Regions from separate parts of the Nonomuraea sp. NPDC050733 genome, predicted to be linked through region 3. Evidence: riboswitches for the same ligand, from Rfam matches in the RefSeq annotation. Region 3 holds a riboswitch; each other region holds the start of a gene.

Region 1 (4,863 bases), on a different contig from region 3:
TCGGCGAGCACGGCGTCAACATCGCCTCGATGCAGGTGGCCCGGGACGTCAAGGGCGGCAAGGCGCTCATCGCGCTGACCGTCGACACGGCCATCCCGGCCGACGTGGTCGAGCAGATCGTCGCCGAGATCGGCGCGGACAGCGGCCGCTCGGTCGACCTCGACGGCTGACGGGCCGTCCCCCTCCCGAAGACCGCCGCCGGACAGCATCTGTCCGGCGGCGGTCGTTTTTGTCTCACGATGCGAGATATTAGGACGTCCAAGGAGACAGCCCGGAGGCCGGAAGGTACATTGCTAGCAATGCGCCAGGTTCTCGTACTCATTACCTGCCGCGGCGGGGCCTGTTAGGGCAGGCCGGCGACCCGCCGCGGTGTGGCGTCGCGTCGGCCGTCAGCCCCATCGCCTGGTCCGTGTCCCCGTGCTGCGAGCTCATGCTCGGCCGGGATCCGACTTCCGTCTGTACGACGCCCTGCGAAATGAGATGAACCACATGTATGAGATGTACTCCTGGAACGGCGCCGAGGAGCGCGACGACGAGGCGGCCGAGGCCGTCCAGACCGCGCTGGACCGCCGCGACAACGGCGGGGCCCCGCAGGCCGCCGACCAGCGCTGACCTCCCCCCGCTCCTCCTGCACGCGGCCGGCCCGCCGCTGACCCACGCCTGATCCCCGTCATGCCGGTGAGCCGGGCGCGACCGTCGGCCGCGTCCGGCCCACCGGCAGTGGGTCACGGGACAGGTGTCACCGAACGGGTGTCACAGGATGGTGGCCGCGGGGATGTTGGCCGGTGCGGGAGCCTTGCGCTCGGCCTTCATGGCGGCCCACGCCTTGACGCCCTTGGGGTCGGGGCGGACGGCGCCGACGAAGGAGGTGCGGCGCCAGGCCGACAGGCGCTCCACCTTGACCACGTCACCCGTGTGCGGGGAGTGGACCATGTACCCGGGCTTGGAGATCATCCCGACGTGCCCGAGGTTGTGGAAGAAGACGAGGTCGCCAGGCTTGAGGTTCTTCCAGGAGATCTTCCGGGAGAACGCCTGGTACTGCTGTGCGGCGGTGCGGGGGAGCTGGATGCCGGCGTGCTGGTAGGCCTTCAACGTCAGGCCGGAGCAGTCGTAGCCCTTGCGGGTGGTGCCGCCCCACACGTACGGGGTGCCGCGTTTGTCGAGGGCGAACTTGAGTGCCTGTTTCCAGGCGGGGAGAGAGGTCTTCTTGTCGCGGGCGGCTTGGACGTCCGCCGCGGTCAACGTGACGATGGGCGAGGTCAGGCGGGCCGTCGTGGTCTCCTCCTTGGCGCTGCCCGGCAGCGAGGAGGACGCGTTCTGGAACGTTCCAGAGGAGGTGGGGGGAAGGGGGGTGCTTTGCCGCGACGGCTGGGAGGAGGCGAGGGAGGCGCTGGCCGGGGCGGCGAGCACGACCCCTGCGGTCGCGACGGCGGCGAGCATGGCGATGCGAGACACGAAGGTCCTTCCATACGGCCTACCGGGTTAGCTGACGGGCTCGGGCCTGGAAGTGGCCCTACGGCGGTGACCTGCCGATTCGCCCCAAAAAGGGGAATGGGTCCCCGGCTCCACGCAGCTGCTGCGCGGATTCGGCTCGATGGACTCTAACGAAACGGTCAAACGACCGCAATACCTGGCAAAACGGATAGTCCGCTAGGTGAGATGGTGTGTTCGGCAGCCGAGACGAGCCGGTAGGGTACGGCCATGGATTCGCGCGACATTCGCCTGGCAGTGATCCCTGGGGACGGCATCGGCACCGAGGTCGTGACCGAAGGGCTCAAGGTGCTCGAAGCCGTCGGCACGAAGATCGAGGCCACCCACTACGACCTCGGCGCCGCCCGCTACCACCGCACGGGCGAGACCCTGCCCGACTCCGTCCTGGAGGAGCTGCGCGGCTACGACGCGATCCTGCTCGGCGCCGTCGGCGACCCCAGCGTGCCGCCGGGCATCCTGGAGCGCGACCTGCTGCTGCGCCTGCGCTTCGTCTTCGACCACTACGTCAACCTGCGCCCGGTCAAGCTCTACCCGGGAGTGGAGACGCCGCTGGCCGGCGCCGGCGCCGAGGACATCGACATGATCGTCATCCGCGAGGGCACCGAGGGCCTGTACGCGGGCACGGGCGGCGTGATGCGCGGCGGCACCCCGCACGAGATCGCCACCCAGGAGTCGCTCAACACCGCCCACGGTGTGGAGCGCGTGGTGCGTTACGCTTTCGCCAAGGCGCAGTCAAGGCCGCGCAAGAAGCTCACGCTCATCCACAAGACCAACGTGCTGACCTATGCCGGAGACCTCTGGCAGCGCACGGTCAACCGGGTGGCCGAGGAGTTCCCCGAGGTCACGACCGACTACAGTCACATCGACGCGGCCTCCATGTTCTTCGTCACGCAGCCCGAGCGGTTCGACGTGATCGTCACCGACAACCTCTTCGGCGACATCATCACCGACCTCGGCGCGGCGATCGCGGGCGGCATCGGCCTGGCCGCCAGTGGCAACATCAACCCCGACCGCACCGCGCCCAGCATGTTCGAGCCGGTCCACGGCAGCGCGCCCGACATCGCGGGCCAGGGCAAGGCCGACCCGACCGCGACGATCCTGTCCGTCGCCATGCTCCTCGACCACCTCGGCCTGCACGCCGAGGCCGCCAAGGTGGAGCAGGCCGTCGCCGACGACATCATCGAGCGGGTGAGCGGCGGGGCGAGCCGGACGACCAGCGAGATCGGCGACGCCATCACCGCGCGAGTATCGGGCTAGGGCCGCCCCAGCTCCGTAAGCGCCTGGCGGTCCGAACCGGACCCACCAGGCGCTTTTCGCATGTTCAGGGTCATACCATCCCAGTGACCCCTTGCCATCCCAAATAGCGAGACAATAGGAAGTACGTGGACTGCCGGCGCGCAGTGCCGCCGACATCACCGAGTCGTAGAGAGAAGGACCATCGTCATGACCATCGCTCAGAAGCTCAGCTTCGACGTGCAGCTATCCGACCACGCTCGCACCGCGGCGGAGCGCGAGCAGGTACTGGCGAGTCCGGGCTTCGGGCAAACCTTCACCGATCACATGATCTCCATCGAGTACACCGAGGGCGAGGGCTGGCACGACGCGCGGCTCCAGCCGTACGGGCCGCTCACGCTCGACCCGGCCACGGCGGTCTTCCACTACGCGCAGGAGCTGTTCGAGGGGCTGAAGGCGTACCGGCAGATCAACGGCTCGGTCGTGACGTTCCGCCCGTACGCCAACGCGGCCCGCTTCAACCAGTCGGCGGTGCGCATGGCGATGCCGGAGCTGCCCGAGGAGACGTTCGTCGAGTCGCTGGAGCAACTCGTGCAGGCCGACCGCGAGTGGGTGCCGACCACTGAGGGGCACAGCCTCTACCTGCGGCCCTTCATCATCGCCACCCAGGTCGGGCTGGGCGTCAACTACCCGTCGCGCACCTACAGGTACATGGTGATCGCCTCGCCGGCGGCCTCGTACTTCACCGGCGGCGTCAAGCCCGTCTCGGTGTGGCTGTCCACCGAGTACACCCGCGCGGCCCCCGGCGGCACCGGCTTCGCCAAGTGCGGCGGCAACTACGCCGCCGCGTTCGTCGCCCAGCGCCAGGCCGTGGAGAACGGCTGCGACCAGGTGGTGTGGCTCGACGCGGCCCAGCACGCGTACGTCGAGGAGATGGGCGGGATGAACCTGTTCTTCGTCATCGGCGGCAAGCTCGTCACTCCCTCCCTGACCGGCACCCTGCTCCCCGGCATCACCCGCGACTCGATCCTCGCGCTGGCCGACGACCTCGGCCTGGAGGCCGAGGAGCGCCTGGTCAGCGTCGAGGAGTGGCAGGAGGGGTGCGCGTCGGGCGAGGTCAGCGAGGTGTTCGCCTGCGGCACGGCGGCGGTCGTCACGCCGGTCGGCTCCGTCAAGGGCGCCGACCGCTCCTGGACGGTCGCCGACGGCACCCCCGGCCCCGTCACCATGCGGGTGCGCGAGGAGCTGCTCGGCATCCAGTACGGCGCCCGCCCCGACCTGCACGGCTGGATCCACAAGGTCCTCTAGCCCCCGCTCCCCATGTCTCCCCGTGTCTCCTCGTAGCGGCTCGACGCGGCCCGCCTCCCCGGCGGGCCGCGTCGCTGTGTAGCGGTCTCCCGGGATGCCCGATTCGCGGCGTTCACAGGTGATTCCGGTAAGGTCACCGCGACCGGATCGAGGGACGGGACGAATGACGAAGAGGGTGGCGGCCGTGGTGGCCGCCTTGGCGGTGCTGGCCGCGCTCGTGGTGTTCCAGACGAGGGGCGGCGACGGGCCGTCGCCGGGTGTGCGGCTGCTGCGGCAGGCCGACGGCAGCATGGTGCTGGCCGACACCAGTGCCACGGCGCCGGTGCTGGACCTGTACGAGGACTTCGACTGCCCGGTCTGCAAGGAGCTGCACGCCCGGGTGGACGCCACGATGCGGCGCCTGGCGGCCGAGGGCAAGGTCAAGGTCGTCTACCACCCGATCACGATCTTCCAGGACGAGCCGATGCGCTCGAACTCCATCCGGGCCGCCGCCGCGGCACGCTGCGTGCCCGAGGCCAGCTGGCTGGCCTTCCGCGACGAGCTGTACGGCATGCAGCCCGCCCCGCACGGCGAGGCCTCCGGCTTCACGCTGGAGGAGCTGGTCAAGGCCGCCCGCCAGGCCGGCGCGTCGGTGGACCAGTGCGTCACCTCCCAGACGTACGCCGAGGACCACCTGAAGCAGAGCGCCAGGATCCGTCTCGAGGGCACGCCCACGGTCGTGCTCGACGGGCGGATGCTCGGTGACGAGGCGTTCGACCCCAGGGCCCTGGAGACGGCCATCACCGGAGGCTCGGGCGTCACCGTGTGACTCCCTGTGTCCACAAGGTGAGA
Region 2 (4,863 bases), on a different contig from region 3:
CGGCCTCGCCGTGGACCACGAGCGCCGGCACGTCGAGCCGGCGCAGCCGTTCGGTGCGGTCGCCGGAGGCCATGATGGCCGCGAGCTGGCGCGCGGTGCCCGGCGGGTCGAAGCAGCGGTCGAACGCGCGGGCGGCCACGTCCGCGATGCGCGCGCGGTCCGGCTCGAAGCCGGGTGAGCCGATCACCGCCCAGGCGTCCTGGGCCCGCGCGATCACCTCCTCGCGCCCGGCGGGCGGCGTGGCCAGCAGCACCGCGCTCGCCGCCGGCGTGGGAGGGGCGACCCGCGAGCCGGGCGTGGACATGATGGAGGTGAGCGTGAGCACCCGGCCGGGATGCCGGATGGCCAGCGTCTGGGCGATCATGCCGCCCATCGAGGCGCCCACCACGTGGGCGGCGCTCCAGCCGAGCGCGTCCATCAGCCCGGCGGCGTCGTCGGCCATGTCGTCCAGCAGGTACGGCGCCGGGCCTCCGAACACGGGCTGGCCGAGGTCGTGCAGGTGCGTCGACAGGCCCGCGTCGCGGTTGTCGAAGCGGACGACGTGGTGCCCCTGCTCGGCGAGGAGGCGGCACAGGTCGTCGTCCCAGTGGATGAGCTGGGCGCCGAGGCCCATGACGAGGAGGAGGGGACGGGCACCGGCCGTGCCGAAGCTCTCGTAGGCGATCTCGATGCCGTTGGCCTTCGCTCGCATGGTCACGAGAAACAGAATGACATTCGGATCGCGGGCCGGTAAAGCCTCCACGCCGATCCCTGTGCGCGGAGACCCTGTGTGCGGAGACTCTGTGCGCGGAGACCCTGTGCGCGGAGACCCTGTGCGTGGAGGGCCGTGTGCGCTGAGATGCGCGCACCCCGCCCCGGAACCGCCGGGGCGGCGGCGGTTCCGGAACGGGGTGGCGAGGTGGGGGCCTGGATGGAGAGGCAGGCAGGCCCCCAGGGGAGGCCGGACCGGACGGGGTGGCGTCCGGACCCGGCCGATGGTCGGGTGCCGGCCGGCGTGCCGCCCGGGGGAGGCGGCCGCAGGCCGAGGGGGTCAGCGCTGGACGAGGGGGTCAGCGCTGGACGAGCTTGCGCAGGCGGTCGCGGCCGAGGTACAGGCCGCCGCCGACCGCGGCCACGCCCACCAGGGCGAGGCTGGCCGAGGTGCTCAGACCCTCGTCGCCGGGGGTGGCGTCGCGGGCCTCGGTGCGGGTGGTGGCCTGGGAGGCGTTCACCACGCGGGCGTGGTCCTTGTCACGGGACGAGACGGAGGTGCCCTTGCCGGCGGATCCGGCGCCGGACTCCTCCGGAGCGGTGGACTTGTCCTCGGCCAGCACCGGCGGCTTGGCCGGGTTGTGGTCGACGCGACGCCAGGCGCCGGTGGAGAAGGCGACCGGGTGGTTCTTCTTGCCCACGCCGTTGCCCCACTTGGTGATGACGTAGCTCACCTTGATGTGGCCCTGGCCGCCGACGCCGTCCACACCGAGCGTGCTGGAGTTGAAGCGGCCGCCGGTGAGCTGGGCGAAGGTCTTGGCGTCGAGGTCGAGCATGACGCCGCTGCTGGAGGGCACGCCCGGGCCGCGGTCCCCGACGAAGAAGGGGGCCTTCTTGCCCTTGTACATGACGTAGCCCTCGGTCATGAGCGGCCAGCTGGGGCTGGCGGCCAGACCCTTCTGCATGGGCTTGCCACTGGCCGGCAGGCCGGTGTCGCCGGCGCGGCCGGAGGAGTCGTCCCAGAAGTAGGAGGCGGTGGTCGAGCCCTTGAGGAGAACCTGCTGGCCCTCGTCGGTGTCGGCGTGCGCCGCCGTGGTGCCGGCGCCGATGGTGAGCGCGCCGAGTACGGCCGCCGTGAAGAGGCTGAAGGAACGCATGCCAAGTCGTTCGGACATGTGTTGAAAAAGTCCTTTACGTGGGGTACAGAGGGGCGCGCTCAGAAGAGATGGGGACGCGTAGCCGGGCAGAACGCCGAACGGGCACTACGCGAGAGCGCGAGAGAAGGTCAGGGGGAAGGGGTGCCGCTCAGGAGGCGGCTGGTGACACTGTCCCGTCCGGGGGTACGCGGTAGCGCATGAAGTCTTGTCCTCTCCATCTCGCCTACCGGGTTAGCTGACGGGTTCGGACGTGGAGATGCCCTACCGGCCAAGGTGCGGCCGGATTCACCCCAGAGGTGGGTCCCCGGTTCCCGCGCGGCGCGGGATTCGGCGCCGGCCAGTCGCCGCTTCCTGACGAAGGGCTAGGTCACTGACCGGAATGCGCTTGACTCTAGCCAGCGAACCGGACAAAAGCAAAGGTAAGCCCATAAATCGGGCGAAGATCTACCTTGCAGGCAAAGAAAAAGAGGGGTACGGCATGCCGTACCCCTCCAGGAAACCAGGTCTCAGCCCGTGCTCCGGACGCCTCAGCCTCCGCTCTTGCGCCGGAAGGAACGCTTGCTGGCGGCCGGTCCGTGAGCGCCGTGAATCTTGGAAGCGTCGCCGCCCCTGCCACCAGCGCCCGAGTCGGCCTGCCGCGCACGCTTGCGCTCCAGCGCCTCACGGAACTTGCGCTTCAACTCGTCCTCGGGAGTTTCGCTGGCTTCCGGCTCCGGTGTTTCCGTCATGAGGACCTCCTGGTGTTGGGGACATTCAAAGCTTCGCACGCCCGAACCCGCCGCGCGAAACCGGCGGGCCGCCTCAGCCGCCGAGAGCGGCGAGCTCCTCGGAGGTGAGGACCAGGTCCGCCGCCGCCACAGAGTCGAGGATGCTCTCCGGCCGGCTCGCCCCGGGGATCGGGACCATGACCGGGCTGCGCGCCAGCTCCCAGGCCAGGCAGACCCGCTGCGGAGACACCCCGCGCTGCTCGGCCACCCTGGCGAACCCCTCGTACGCGCCGCCGAGCCGCCCCGCCGCGCTGATCCCGCCCAGCGGCGACCACGGCAGGAACGCCACGCCCAGCTCCTCGCACAGGTCCACCTCCGGCTCGCTGGAGCGGAACGCGGGCGAGTACTGGTTCTGCACGCTCGCCAGCCGGCCGCCGAGGATGTCGTAGGCGATCCTGATCTGGCGCGGGTTCGCGTTGGAGATGCCCGCCATCCGGATCTTGCCGGCGTCGAGCAGGTCGCGCAGCGCGCCGATCGTCTCCTCGTACGGCACGGCCGGGTCGGGCCGGTGGTGCTGGTAGAGGCCGATCGCCTCGACGCCCAGGGCCTTCAGGGACCGCTCACACGCCTCGACCAGGTACGACGGCCGGCCGTCCAGCCCCCATCCGCCCTCCGGGGGCCGCGTGTGGCCGCCCTTGGTGGCCACCAGCACCGCGTCGCTGTCACCGCCCCAGCTCGCGAGCGCCTTGGCGACCAGCCGCTCGTTGTGACCCACCTCGTCGGACGCGGGAGTGTAGGCGTCGGCCGTGTCGATCAGCGTCACGCCGGCGTCGAGCGCCGCGTGGATCGTCCGGACCGACTGGGCCTCGTCGGGCATGTGCCCGGCCACTGACATGGGCATCGCGCCGAGACCGATGGAGCTGACGGTGGTCTGTCCGAGTGGTCGCGTGTTCATGCGGACCATCCTCCCCCTGGGGTGACCGAAAGAGGAAGGCGACCCTACCGGTTTCGCCAGCCGGGGGTGACGCTTGTGGTGAGGCGGCGCGGGGTGCGGGTGTGTACGTACAGGGCGGACGCGTGGACCACCGGCGGACGGTCGCCGGGCGGGCGCGTGGACCCGGTGGACGTGGGCACGGGGCGGGCGTGCAGGGGGTCGCCGTACAGTGATGTGAGGTCGTACTGGCTGGAGGCCGGGCGGTGATCGCCGCGGCTCCGAAGAGGGCGGGGACGTCGTGAGTGGCTGGTTGATCGTGCCGGCGGTCACGGTCGTGTGCGTGATGGCCACGTGGGGTGTGCTCGTCCTGCTGGCGCGCCGCCTGCCGCCCGGGCTCGCGCGGGACCTCGCCGCGTTCATCCCCGACTGCCTGACCACCGTCCGCAGGCTCCGCCGCAACCCCGCGGTGCCGCGCCGGGCGAAGATTGCGATCATGGTCGCGGGTGTGTGGGTGGCCAGCCCGGTCGACCTGATCCCCGAGTTCCTGCCGGTCATCGGCCCGCTGGACGACATCGTGGTGGTCGCCCTGGCACTGCGGTACGCCGCCCGGCAGGTGCCCCGCGAGGTGCTGCTGGACGCCTGGCCGGGCGAGCCCCGGTTGCTCCTCCGCCTCCTCGGCCAGAAGCCGCCACCAAGCACACGCGGGCATGTCGAGCCTGGTCAGTGATGTCTTCGCCGGCTTCGGGCGGGTCTTTCAATCCGAGACGTGCCCGGTCGCGTACGGTCAGCAGTGATCCGGTGGCCGGCGGAGACCGCGCCCAGGCACCGCCGCATCACGGTGCCGGTATGACCTCCTCCACGTGGTGGCGACCTGGGGCGGTGAAGCGGATCTCGTGTGACGCTTCGGGGGCGAGAAAGTCCAGCAGGCTCCCGCCCTCGACGGTCAACGCCTCGCGGTCGGGAGCGGACAGCGACGCGAACAGGTGCACGGTCAGAGTCGCCGCGCCGCGTACGGTGGCGAACGTCCAGGTCGCCGCCGTGAAGCCGTCCAGGAGCACCAGACGGGGAACCGGGCCGTGCGGAGCGAGGTTCTGCCGGCGGAGGCCGTCGGTGACCACCCTGGAGCGGTCGTGGTGTGACAGCAGCAGGTTGTCGAAGTCGTACAGGAACCGGGCGGACGCGGACCGCCTCAGACCAACTCGGACCGCCACGGACCGCCTCAGACCTCTACGGACCGCCACGGCCGTGAAGCCTGCTCAACCGTCCAGTCTTCGGCGCAGGAGGCAGAACTCGTTGCCCTCCGGGTCGGCCAGCACGTGCCACGACTCCTCGCCGGTCTGCCCCACGTCCGCCGGCCGGGCCCCCGCCGCGAGCA
Region 3 (4,863 bases):
CCAGAAGCCGTACCGGCGCTCGCTCATGCAGGTGTACGGCGCGACGGTGCACGCCAGCCCGTCGCCCGTGACCAAGGCCGGGGCCAGGGTGCTGGCCGAGACGCCCGGCTCGTCCGGCAGCCTGGGCATCGCGATCAGCGAGGCGGTCGAGGTGGCCCGCGCCGGCGAGGACGTCCGGTACGCGCTCGGCTCGGTGCTGAACCACGTGCTGCTGCACCAGACGGTGATCGGCGAGGAGGCGCTCCAGCAGATGGAGGAGACGCCCGACGTGATCATCGGCTGCACCGGCGGCGGCTCCAACTTCGCGGGGCTCGTCTTCCCGTTCCTGCGCGAGAAGCTGGCCGGCCGGATCGACCCGGTGATCAGGGCCGTCGAGCCGGCCGCGTGCCCGACGTTCACGAGAGGTGTGTACGCCTACGACTTCGGCGACACGGCCGGGTTCACGCCGCTGCTCAAGATGCACACCCTGGGCCACGACTTCGTGCCGGACCCGATCCACGCGGGCGGCCTGCGCTACCACGGCATGTCGCCGCTGCTGTCGCACATGTACGAGCTGGGGATGTTCGAGGCGGTCAGCAAGTCGCAGAGCGAGTGCTTCGAGGCCGGTGTCCGCTTCGCCCGTACCGAGGGGATCTTGCCCGCACCCGAGCCGACGCACGCGCTGGCCGAGACGATCGCCGAGGCGCTGCGCTGCAAGGAGAGCGGCGAGGACAAGGTGATCCTGACGGCGCTGTGCGGTCACGGCCACTTCGACCTGGCCGCGTACGACCGTTACCTGTCGGGGGCGATGGAGGACTTCGCGCTTCCGCAGGAGCGCATCGACGAGGCCCTCGCCCACCTGCCCGGCTGACCGGACCGCGCCGTCCCGGTCCGCGCGCTCCCGCCCGCCGGGCGGGCGTCAGCGCGCCGTAGGACGCTTGCCGTGGTTGGCCTTCTTCTTCTTGCGGGCCTTGCCCTTGCGACTGCGCCTGGCCATACGGGCCTCCCTGGGAAACCGACGAGCTCTGGTGTGACGTGTGTCTCCAACGTCCCTCTCCGGCGCTTCCGGCACAAGAGTGAGACCGGTCAACATTCCCCAACACTGGCATGTCATAATTTGGTGGAATCTGTTGGAAGGAGCGCGGGCTTGCTGGCACAGCAGCGACAGCAGACCATCCTCGAACGCGTCCGCAGCAGCGGCGGCGTCCGGGTGGCGGACCTCGTGCGCGAGCTCGGTGTCTCCGACATGACGATCCGCCGCGACCTGGAGGTCCTCGCCGAGCGCGGCCTGCTGGCCAAGGTCCACGGCGGCGCGACGGCGCTGGACCAGGGCTCCACGGAGGAGCCGGGGTTCACCGCCAAGTCGGCCCGGCAGCAGCACGAGAAGGAGGCCATCGCGCGTGCCGCCGCCGAGCTCGTACGGCCGGGCACCGCGGTCGCGCTTTCGGCCGGCACCACGACGTGGTCGCTGGCCCACCATCTGACGGGTGTGCCCGAGCTGACGGTCATCACGAACTCCGTGCCCGTCGCCGACGTCTTCCACCGCAACCCGCGTCCCGACCGCACGGTCGTGCTGACCGGGGGCGTCCGCACTCCCTCCGACGCGCTGGTGGGCCCGGTGGCGGTGGCCGCGATCCGCCGGCTGCACGTGGACACGCTGTTCCTCGGGGTGCACGGCATGAGCGTGCGGGCCGGGTTCACCACGCCGAACCTGCTGGAGGCGGAGACCGACAGGGAGCTGGTGGCCGCGGCGCACCGGCTGGTGGTCCCGGCCGACCACACGAAGTGGAACACGATCGGCATCAGCACGATCGCCGAGCTGGCCGAGGCCGACGTCGTCATCACCGACGCGGGGCTGCCCGAGGACGCACGCACCGAGCTGGCCGAACGGGCCGGACAACTGATCATCGCTGAGGGGTAGCCGTGAAGCGCACCATCACCCATCTGGCCGACGGCCGGGAGCTGATCTACTTCGATCGGAGCGACGACGCCGACCGCGGCGCGATCGACCGCCGGCCGCTCGATCCGCGACCGGTGGCCTCCGAGCTGCGTTACGACCCGCTGACCGAGGAGTGGATCGCGGTCGCGGGACACCGGCAGACACGCACGTTCATGCCTCCGGCGGACGAGTGCCCGCTGTGCCCGTCGACGGACACCCGGGCCTCGGAGATCCCGGCGCACGACTATGACGTGGTGGTCTTCGAGAACCGTTTCCCCTCCTTCTCCATGAATCTCGGGACTTATCAGGATGTGGGGGGTCTGAGCGAGGTTCGTCCGGGTGTGGGGCGGTGCGAGGTGGTGTGCTTCACCTCGGATCACTCGTCATCGTTCTCCCGGCTCTCCGACGCGCAGGTCGAGCTGGTGATGGAGGCGTGGGCCGACCGTACCGCCGAGCTGTCCGCGATCGACGGCGTCGAGCAGGTCTTCTGCTTCGAGAACCGGGGCGAGGAGATCGGCATCACGCTGACCCACCCGCACGGACAGATCTACGCGTACCCGTACGTCACTCCCCGCACGAAGCTCCAACTCGGCGCGGCCAGGCGGCACGCGGACCGGCAGGGGGGCAACCTGTTCGCGGACGTGCTGGCGGCCGAGCGCGCCGCCGGGACGCGGGTCGTGGCCGCCAACGAGCTGTGGACGGCCTTCGTGCCGGCCGCGGCGCGCTGGCCGTTCGAGGTGCACGTCTACCCGCACCGGCAGGTCCCCGACCTCGCCGCGCTGTCGGAGGAGGAGCGCGCCGCGTTCGCGCCGCTCTACACCTCGGTGCTGCGGGCGCTGGACGGGATGTTCGGCGTCGCCATGCCGTACGTCGCGGCCTGGCACCAGGCACCGGTACGGCAGGACCGCGAGCTGGGGTACCTGCACCTGGAGCTGTTCAGCATCAGGCGGGCGCCCGGGAAGCTGAAGTATCTGGCGGGGTCGGAGTCGGCGATGGGCGCGTTCGTCAACGACGTGCTCCCGGAGGAGGCGGCCCGGCTGATTCGATCACAGGTAGATCACTGATTGATCTCCGATTGGAGTCGCATGACCTCCGCTTTACTACTAGTATCCCTTCGGTACCGGCGGTAACAGCTGGTACACGCCTAATCCCGGGCGCGTCGCTCGGGAGCCGGGGACCCACCGCATCTGGGGTGAATCCACTTCGGTGGTAGGGACCTCCCATCCCGAACCCGTCAGCTAACCCGGTCGGCAGAGGGAGAGGAATCCTCCGTGGCGTCCGCGTCCCCCACGCGCCTTGCCATCAACTTCATCATCGGCGTCGTGATCGCCACCGCCGGTTTCGGCGCGGCCACCGCGACCGCCGACCCCAAACCCAGCGAATCCGAGCTGCGCGCCGAGCTGAAGAAGCTGAACGGCAAGGTCGACAAGCTCATCGAGAGCTACAACCTCAAGCGGGTCGAGCTCGCCAAGGCCCAGCAGGCGGCCGGCACGGCCGGCAAGCGGCTCGCCGCCGCCGAGCAGGCGGTCGCCACGGCCGAGCGCCGGGTCACCGAGATCGCGCAGTTGCGCTACCAGAACGGCGACCCGGCCATCATCGGCTTCATGCTTCCCAAGAGCGCCGCCGGCGCGGCCGTCCTGGAGCAGATGACCCGCGAGCAGCAGGCGGTCGTGCTGGGCGTCGCCAGGGCCCGCGACGAGAAGAAGCGGGCGGCCGACGAGGCCGCCGCCCTGGCCACCCGGATCAGCGCCGAGACGGCGGACGTCGCCAAGCGGCGCGACGAGGCCCAGGACGTCATCGACGACATCGAGAAGAAGCTCAAGGACCTCGTGCCGGTCAGCACCGGCCGCCGCTCCGACGGCACCTGGGCGCCCGAGCTGCCGTCGGGCACCGACAACATCACCCCCCGCACCCGGGCGATGCGCGCGCTGGTCGAGAAGAACTTCTCGCTGCCGTTCACGGTCGGCTGCTTCCGCTCGGGGTCGAGCGGCGAGCACCCGCTGGGCCGGGCGTGCGACTTCATGATGAGTTCGGGCGGCACCATGCCCAGCGCGGCCAACCAGGCCCTCGGCGACCGCCTCGCGGCCTGGGCGTTGGCGAACAAGGCGAAGCTGGGGGTGAAGTACGTGATCTGGCGGCAACGCATCAACCAGGGCTCCGGCTGGAGCGCCATGTCGGACCGTGGCAGCATCACCGAGAACCACTTCGACCACGTCCACATCTCGATGAACTGAAACCGGGATGCCGTTTGTGCCGGCGGTGGTGATGCGGTGGAGACTGGCGGCTGCGTAAGCCCTCGCGCCGGTTGGGGCTTGTCGCCAACTCCCACCACCGGTCATCGGCCGGCCGCTCGGCCTCGCCCCAGGACTGTCGAGCGGGGGGCGACCCGCTGGATCCGCTTCCATGACGCCGGGGGCGATACCTGGCCCCACCTCGAACTCGACGACCGGGGACGGGGCACCGTGATCTCGCCGGTCACAACTCCTCGGGCGCGATGCCGCTGCGCCGGGCCAGCACCCTGGTCCCCGGCCCGGAGGCGGCGCCCGGACCGGGCAGCACCGTCACGTTGGCGGTGGTCACCGCTTCCCCGCACCCCGAACAGCAGACCTGCGGGGTGAATTCCGCACCACATTCGCGGTGCACCAGGCGCACCGGCGGACCGCCCGCCGGTGTCGCCCATTTGTCGCCCCAGGCCATCAGCGCCATCAGTACCGGCACGAGTTCGCGGCCGGCCTCGGTGAGGTGGTACTCGTGCCGCAGCGGGCGCACCTGATACGCCCGGCGCTCCACGATGCCGTCGGTGAGCAGCGTCTCGAGCCGGCGGGTGAGCAGGTTGCGGGCGATGCCGAGGTTCTGCGCGATGTCGTCGAACCGGTGCAGGCCGAGGTAGATGTCCCGCACGATCAGCGGCGTCCACCACTCGCCGACGCGTTCCAGGGACTGCC
Region 4 (4,863 bases), on a different contig from region 3:
GCCGAGTCCGCGAGCCAGGGCTCCGGCCAGAGTCATCAGGATCGGATCAGTGAGCGACTCGATCGCGGCGCCCTCCTCCGCCGTGGCAGGTGCCACATCACGGCCGGAACGGGCCTGGCAAGCACGGCGCAGGAGCAGCAGCACCGCGTCTCCCGGATCGTCCGGCGCCAGCGCGATGTTCTCCAGCCAGCCGGCGAGCTCGGACCATGCCTGCGGCCGGTTGGCGCGGGTGCCCAGGTCGCCGTACATCGCGACAGTGGGCGTGAACCGGCGCCGATCAAGGCGCAGTACGCGGGGGATCCACGGCCTGATGAGGTCCATCGCGTCCTCGGGCGAGCCGGCGAACTCGGCCATGATGGCGCGCATCACGGCCAGCGGGATCCGGTTCTCCTCGTCGAGGTGGGGCTCGCGCTCAGCTCGATCGAGCAGTTCCGCCGCCTTCCCGGTGAACCCGCCCAGGGCGGCGGCGTGCGCGGCGGACCACAGCCGCCGTCCCCGCCGCGGACCGTCCGCGGTGAGCTCGGCCGCCCTCGCCAACGCGGCCATGGCCGCGGCGGGGCCACCGCGCAGGGCGGCCTGCTCAGCCGAGCGCTCCAGCTCCTCGGCGGCCTGCTCGTCGGGTCCCATGGCGGCCTGGCCGAGATGCCAGGCACGGCGATGCTGGTCTGCCAGGCTGTCGAAGGCCGCGGCAAGGGCTCGATGGATCGCGGCCCGCCGGTCGGGCGTGGCGCTGTGATAGATCGCGGACCGGATCAGCGGATGCCGGAACACCAGCCGCGTCCCGTCGTAGGTCAGGAGCTCGTCGAGCTCGGCGCGGTGCAGCGGGCCGGTGTCCGCCTGCAGCGTCGCGGCCGCCTTCTCGAAGGTGTCGACGCCGCCCGTGCCATGGGCGGCGATGAGCTGCAGCAGCGGCAGCGACTCGGCGTGCCGTGCCCGGACCCTGGCCAGGAACGACCGCTGCAACGCGTCGGTCATGGCGAGCGGCTCGTGCGTGCCCTCCGGGGGCTGCTGCCTTCCGGCGAGCTCGATCAGGGCCAGGGGGTTCCCGCCCGTGGCGGTCAGCAGGTGGTTCTGCTCGCTGTCGGTCAGCCGCCGCCCGCCGAGGCGCTCGGCGAGCAACGCCTTGGCCGCCTCGCGGCCGAGGCCCATGAGCGGGACGCGGCGCACGTCGGGCAGGTCGGCGCCGTGCCCCTCATCGGCCCGCGCGGCCAGCGCCAGCGCGACGGGCTCGTTGCCCAGGCGGCGGGCGACGAACGCCAGCGTCTTCAGCGTCGGCTGGTCCGCCCAGTGCGCGTCGTCGACGACGCACAACACGGGGAGGGTGCCGGCCAGCAGGGACAACAACGACAGGGTCGACAACGCCACCAGGAACGGATCAGGTGGTGCTCCATGTGCGCGTCCGAACAGGATGTTCAGGGCCTGCGCCTGGGGGCCGGGCAGCTCGTCCACCGAGCCAAGCACGGGGAACAACAACTGGTGCAGGGTCGCGTACGCGAGATCCGACTCCGGTGCGGCGCCGACGGCGCGCAGCACCAGGAAGCCGGCCGCCCGCTCCTCCGCGTGGGACAGCAGGGTGGTCTTGCCGATTCCCGGCTCTCCGAGAAGGATCACCCCGCCGCCGCGTCCCTCGGTGGCGTGCCGCAGCAACGACTCGAGCAGATCTGTCTCGTCGTCTCTCCCCAGCACACGCCGAGCATAGAAATCCCGTGGTACTCGTGACAAAACGCCCCCGAGACCGGCGACTTCGCCGATGCGCCCGCCGCGGTGCTGCCCCTCCCACGTCGCATGGCGTCCTCGCGATGAGCGGTCGCATCGCGATCGTGGCAGGGGTACGCCGGCCCCGCCCGTCAGGCCTTGTACTGCGGGTATCCGTACCCGACGACCTGGGACGTGGGCCTGACGCGCTGCTCCACCTTGCCGTTGCCGGTGTTGCCTTCGATCGTGGTGATCGTGCCGTCTCCGTTGTCCTTCTTGACCAGGCCCATGTGGTCGATGCTGTCGATGGTCTTGGAGTCCCAGGAGAAGTAGACGACGGCGCCCGGCTTGGCGACGGTGCCCCACCGCTTGTTGGCTTTGAACCACTTGGCCCAGGTGATGGTGTAGGCGTCCCAGCCGACGGTGGAACGGAGCCCGGCCTTCTCACCCACCCAGGAGACGAACATGGCGCACCACGGCGCGTTGGCGTAGGCGCGGATGTTTCCGCCGTCCCGGGCGACGGTCTCGGCGGCCCGGGGGGATGTCATGTACCAGTTGTGGAAAGGCGTTCCGCCGCCGACGGCGTTCTCCGTGACGCCGATCTGGGACTCGGCCACCCTGATCAGGGCGTCCGCGGTCAGCCGGGCGGACTGCCGGGCAGGGGCGGCGTTGGCTCGCGAGATGCTCGACTGGTCGGTGGCCTGGTGATCGTCGGCGAAAGCCGGGATGCCGGCGAGCGCCGCGCTCACCGCGATGGTCACACCGACGGCGAGCCGGGGGAGGGCGGGGGAGGTGAGGGCACGGGAAAGAACGCGCGGGGACATGCGGGGACGTACTCCTTGCTTCCATGCCGCCTACCGGGTTAGCTGACGGGTTCGGGCGTGGAAGTGCCCTACGGGACCCCGTCTCGCGACGGGCGTCTCGATTCACCCCAAAGGGATTGGGTCCCCGGTTCCGCGATGATCGCGGATTCGGCGGTCGCGCCACTTGTGCAGGGAGTTCCTGCTGGACGCGGTCTCGGCGGTGTCAGAGACGCAGGCCCGGGTTTGCCCGAGGATGCGTCTACGAGCGCTCAAAGTAAGCGATGCGTATAGCGCGAGGCAAGTACGGGGCTGCCCAGGCATGCGTAAGCATCGCTTTGACCTGGGGTTCAGCGCCCAATCCTTTACCTTCTCGCGGTTTGCTGAAGTCATGCGCCACTGGGCGAACGTCGGCTCACCGACTATGTCGCGTAGTGGAGCATCTCTTCATTGATCTTGAGGTGAGATCCAAGGCGGAGGGTACGCCCGCAAGAGTGCCGGCCGCCCGTCGCGGGCGTCCGGCGCTCGGTCAGAGCCGGTTGAGCATCTTGCGCATCTGCTCGATCTCGGCCTGCTGCGACGCGGCGATGCTCTTGGCGAGCTCTTCGGCGTCGGGGTTCTGGCCCTGTGTTCGCTCGATCGTGGCCATGTGGATCGCGCCCTCGTGGTGGGCCATCATCATGCGGACGAACTGCTTGTCGAACGCGGTCCCCTTGGCGTCCTTGAGCTTGCCCATGTCCTCGGCGGACATCATGCCGGGCATACCGTGGTCCATGTGTCCCATGCCGGTGGGCTCCGGCTTGCCCCAGTCCTCGAGCCAGCCCCGCATGGTCTTGATCTCCGGCGCTTGGGCGTCCTTGATCTTCGTCGCGAGTTCCTTGATCTCCGGATCGCTCGCGCGGGTCTCGGCCAGCTCGGCCATCTCGACGGCCTGCTGGTGGTGGGGAATCATCATCTGCGCGAACATCACGTCCGCGTCATTGAACGACGCTCCAGGGTGCGTGGTGGCCATGTTCGCGACATCGCCGACGGCCGGCGTGGCGTGCCTTGGAGGTGAGCCACCGTTGCATGCCGTGAGCAGGACGAGTGCGCCGGCTCCCGCGGCCGTGGCGGATGAGACGCGCTTGATGATCGATCGGTTGATGGACATGGTTGACCCCCGTGGACGACCTGTGCCTGCAGCGAGGACGGACAAGTGGACGCGAGCCGAGGACATCGATCACGGGCATGACGACGCCCGTCCACCGCACATACCGGCGTGGCCGACCGTCCGTGCTGTCGCTCATCCGTCCCCCTGCACGGAGGTCGATACCCTGGCCTGCGGCAACTAGTGATGTCGTGCCGCATCATGGCAAGCCAGGTGTCTACGACCGCCAGTAGCATGAACATGGTCCTGCTGTTCAGAAGGGTTGACGTGGTGCGCGGTCTCGGAGAGCTTGAATCTACGATCATGGACCGCATGTGGGCCTACCGCCGGCCGGCGTCCGTGCGCGACGTGCTGGAGGACCTCCGCCGCGAGCGGGAGATCGCCTACACGACGGTGATGACCGTGATGGACAAGCTGCACACGAAGGGCCTGCTCAAGCGGGAGGCTGTCGGCAAGGCGTACATCTACCGGCCGGTCTCCTCCAAGGAGGCCCACACCGCCGATCTGATGCGCGAGTCGCTGGCCCGCAGCGGCAACCAGGCCGCCACCCTGGTCCACTTCCTGGAGCGCTTGACGCCCGAGGAGGCCGACGCCCTGGAGGCGGCTCTGAAGGTGTTCCCGCCGAGGGACCGCGCATGATCACGGCGATCGTGCCCGCCGCTGTGCTGACGATCTATGCGATCATCGCCGCGGTCGTGCTGCCCCGGCTGCTGGGCGAGGCGAGGTGGGCCGATCGGGCGCCCCGGCTGGCGATCGTGATGTGGCAGGCGGCGTGTGCGTCGGTGATCGTGTCCGTGCTGCTCGCCGTGTTCGTGCTCGCCGTCCCCGCGACGGTCGTGGGTCATGGCCTGGCCGAGTTCTTCGCGGCGTGCGCGGAGATGCTGACGGACGGCCCCGACCTGGCCATGGCGACCATGGGCTCCTCCGCCGCCGTCGCCGGCGCGCTGATCCTTCGTGTCGCCTGGTGCGCCGTCTCTGTGCTGACCGGTGCCCGTGCCGAGCGGCGCCGCCATGCCGAGGCGCTCGCCCTGCTCGGCCGGCACGACGGCGCGCTGGACGCGATCGTCGTGGACTTCGACGAGCGGCTCGCGTACTGCGTGCCCGGCCGGCGCGGCAGAGCGGTGATCACCACGGCCGCGCTGCGCGATCTCAGCGAGGAGGAAGCCTCGGCCGTGATCGCGCACGAGCGGGCGCACCTGCGCGGCCGTCATCATCTCGTGC

Evidence for each region. A riboswitch is a leader RNA that binds a small molecule or an ion and turns the genes downstream of it on or off. The one in region 3 is predicted to bind cyclic di-AMP.
Region 1: another riboswitch for cyclic di-AMP. It lies ahead of AB0H64_RS04740 (C40 family peptidase); the one in region 3 lies ahead of AB0H64_RS15345 (hypothetical protein).
Region 2: another riboswitch for cyclic di-AMP. It lies ahead of AB0H64_RS06135 (hypothetical protein); the one in region 3 lies ahead of AB0H64_RS15345 (hypothetical protein).
Region 4: another riboswitch for cyclic di-AMP. It lies ahead of AB0H64_RS02605 (CHAP domain-containing protein); the one in region 3 lies ahead of AB0H64_RS15345 (hypothetical protein).

What each region holds. Positions count from the first base shown of each region.
Region 1 covers NZ_JBFAHO010000002.1:239,624-244,486, forward strand. Annotated here, with positions in the region: gene serA (phosphoglycerate dehydrogenase) at 1-170, shown strand, start outside; gene AB0H64_RS04735 (hypothetical protein) at 490-612, shown strand; gene AB0H64_RS04740 (C40 family peptidase) at 754-1,455, opposite strand; cyclic di-AMP (ydaO/yuaA leader) riboswitch at 1,457-1,602, opposite strand; gene AB0H64_RS04745 (3-isopropylmalate dehydrogenase) at 1,702-2,748, shown strand; gene AB0H64_RS04750 (branched-chain amino acid aminotransferase) at 2,935-4,032, shown strand; gene AB0H64_RS04755 (thioredoxin domain-containing protein) at 4,196-4,840, shown strand.
Region 2 covers NZ_JBFAHO010000002.1:561,003-565,865, reverse strand. Annotated here, with positions in the region: gene AB0H64_RS06140 (alpha/beta hydrolase) at 1-691, opposite strand, end outside; gene AB0H64_RS06135 (hypothetical protein) at 1,050-1,865, opposite strand; cyclic di-AMP (ydaO/yuaA leader) riboswitch at 2,053-2,190, opposite strand; gene AB0H64_RS06130 (DUF5302 domain-containing protein) at 2,375-2,575, opposite strand; gene AB0H64_RS06125 (aldo/keto reductase) at 2,649-3,509, opposite strand; gene AB0H64_RS06120 (DUF1232 domain-containing protein) at 3,787-4,215, shown strand; gene AB0H64_RS06115 (crosslink repair DNA glycosylase YcaQ family protein) at 4,322-4,699, opposite strand; gene AB0H64_RS06110 (VOC family protein) at 4,745-4,863, opposite strand, start outside.
Region 3 covers NZ_JBFAHO010000007.1:27,930-32,792, forward strand. Annotated here, with positions in the region: gene AB0H64_RS15330 (TrpB-like pyridoxal phosphate-dependent enzyme) at 1-850, shown strand, start outside; gene AB0H64_RS15335 (DeoR/GlpR family DNA-binding transcription regulator) at 1,127-1,900, shown strand; gene galT (galactose-1-phosphate uridylyltransferase) at 1,903-2,982, shown strand; cyclic di-AMP (ydaO/yuaA leader) riboswitch at 3,050-3,185, shown strand; gene AB0H64_RS15345 (hypothetical protein) at 3,190-4,152, shown strand; gene AB0H64_RS15350 (helix-turn-helix domain-containing protein) at 4,394-4,863, opposite strand, start outside.
Region 4 covers NZ_JBFAHO010000001.1:564,851-569,713, reverse strand. Annotated here, with positions in the region: gene AB0H64_RS02610 (AAA family ATPase) at 1-1,686, opposite strand, end outside; gene AB0H64_RS02605 (CHAP domain-containing protein) at 1,848-2,519, opposite strand; cyclic di-AMP (ydaO/yuaA leader) riboswitch at 2,532-2,682, opposite strand; gene AB0H64_RS02600 (DUF305 domain-containing protein) at 3,025-3,645, opposite strand; gene AB0H64_RS02595 (BlaI/MecI/CopY family transcriptional regulator) at 3,877-4,281, shown strand; gene AB0H64_RS02590 (M56 family metallopeptidase) at 4,278-4,863, shown strand, end outside.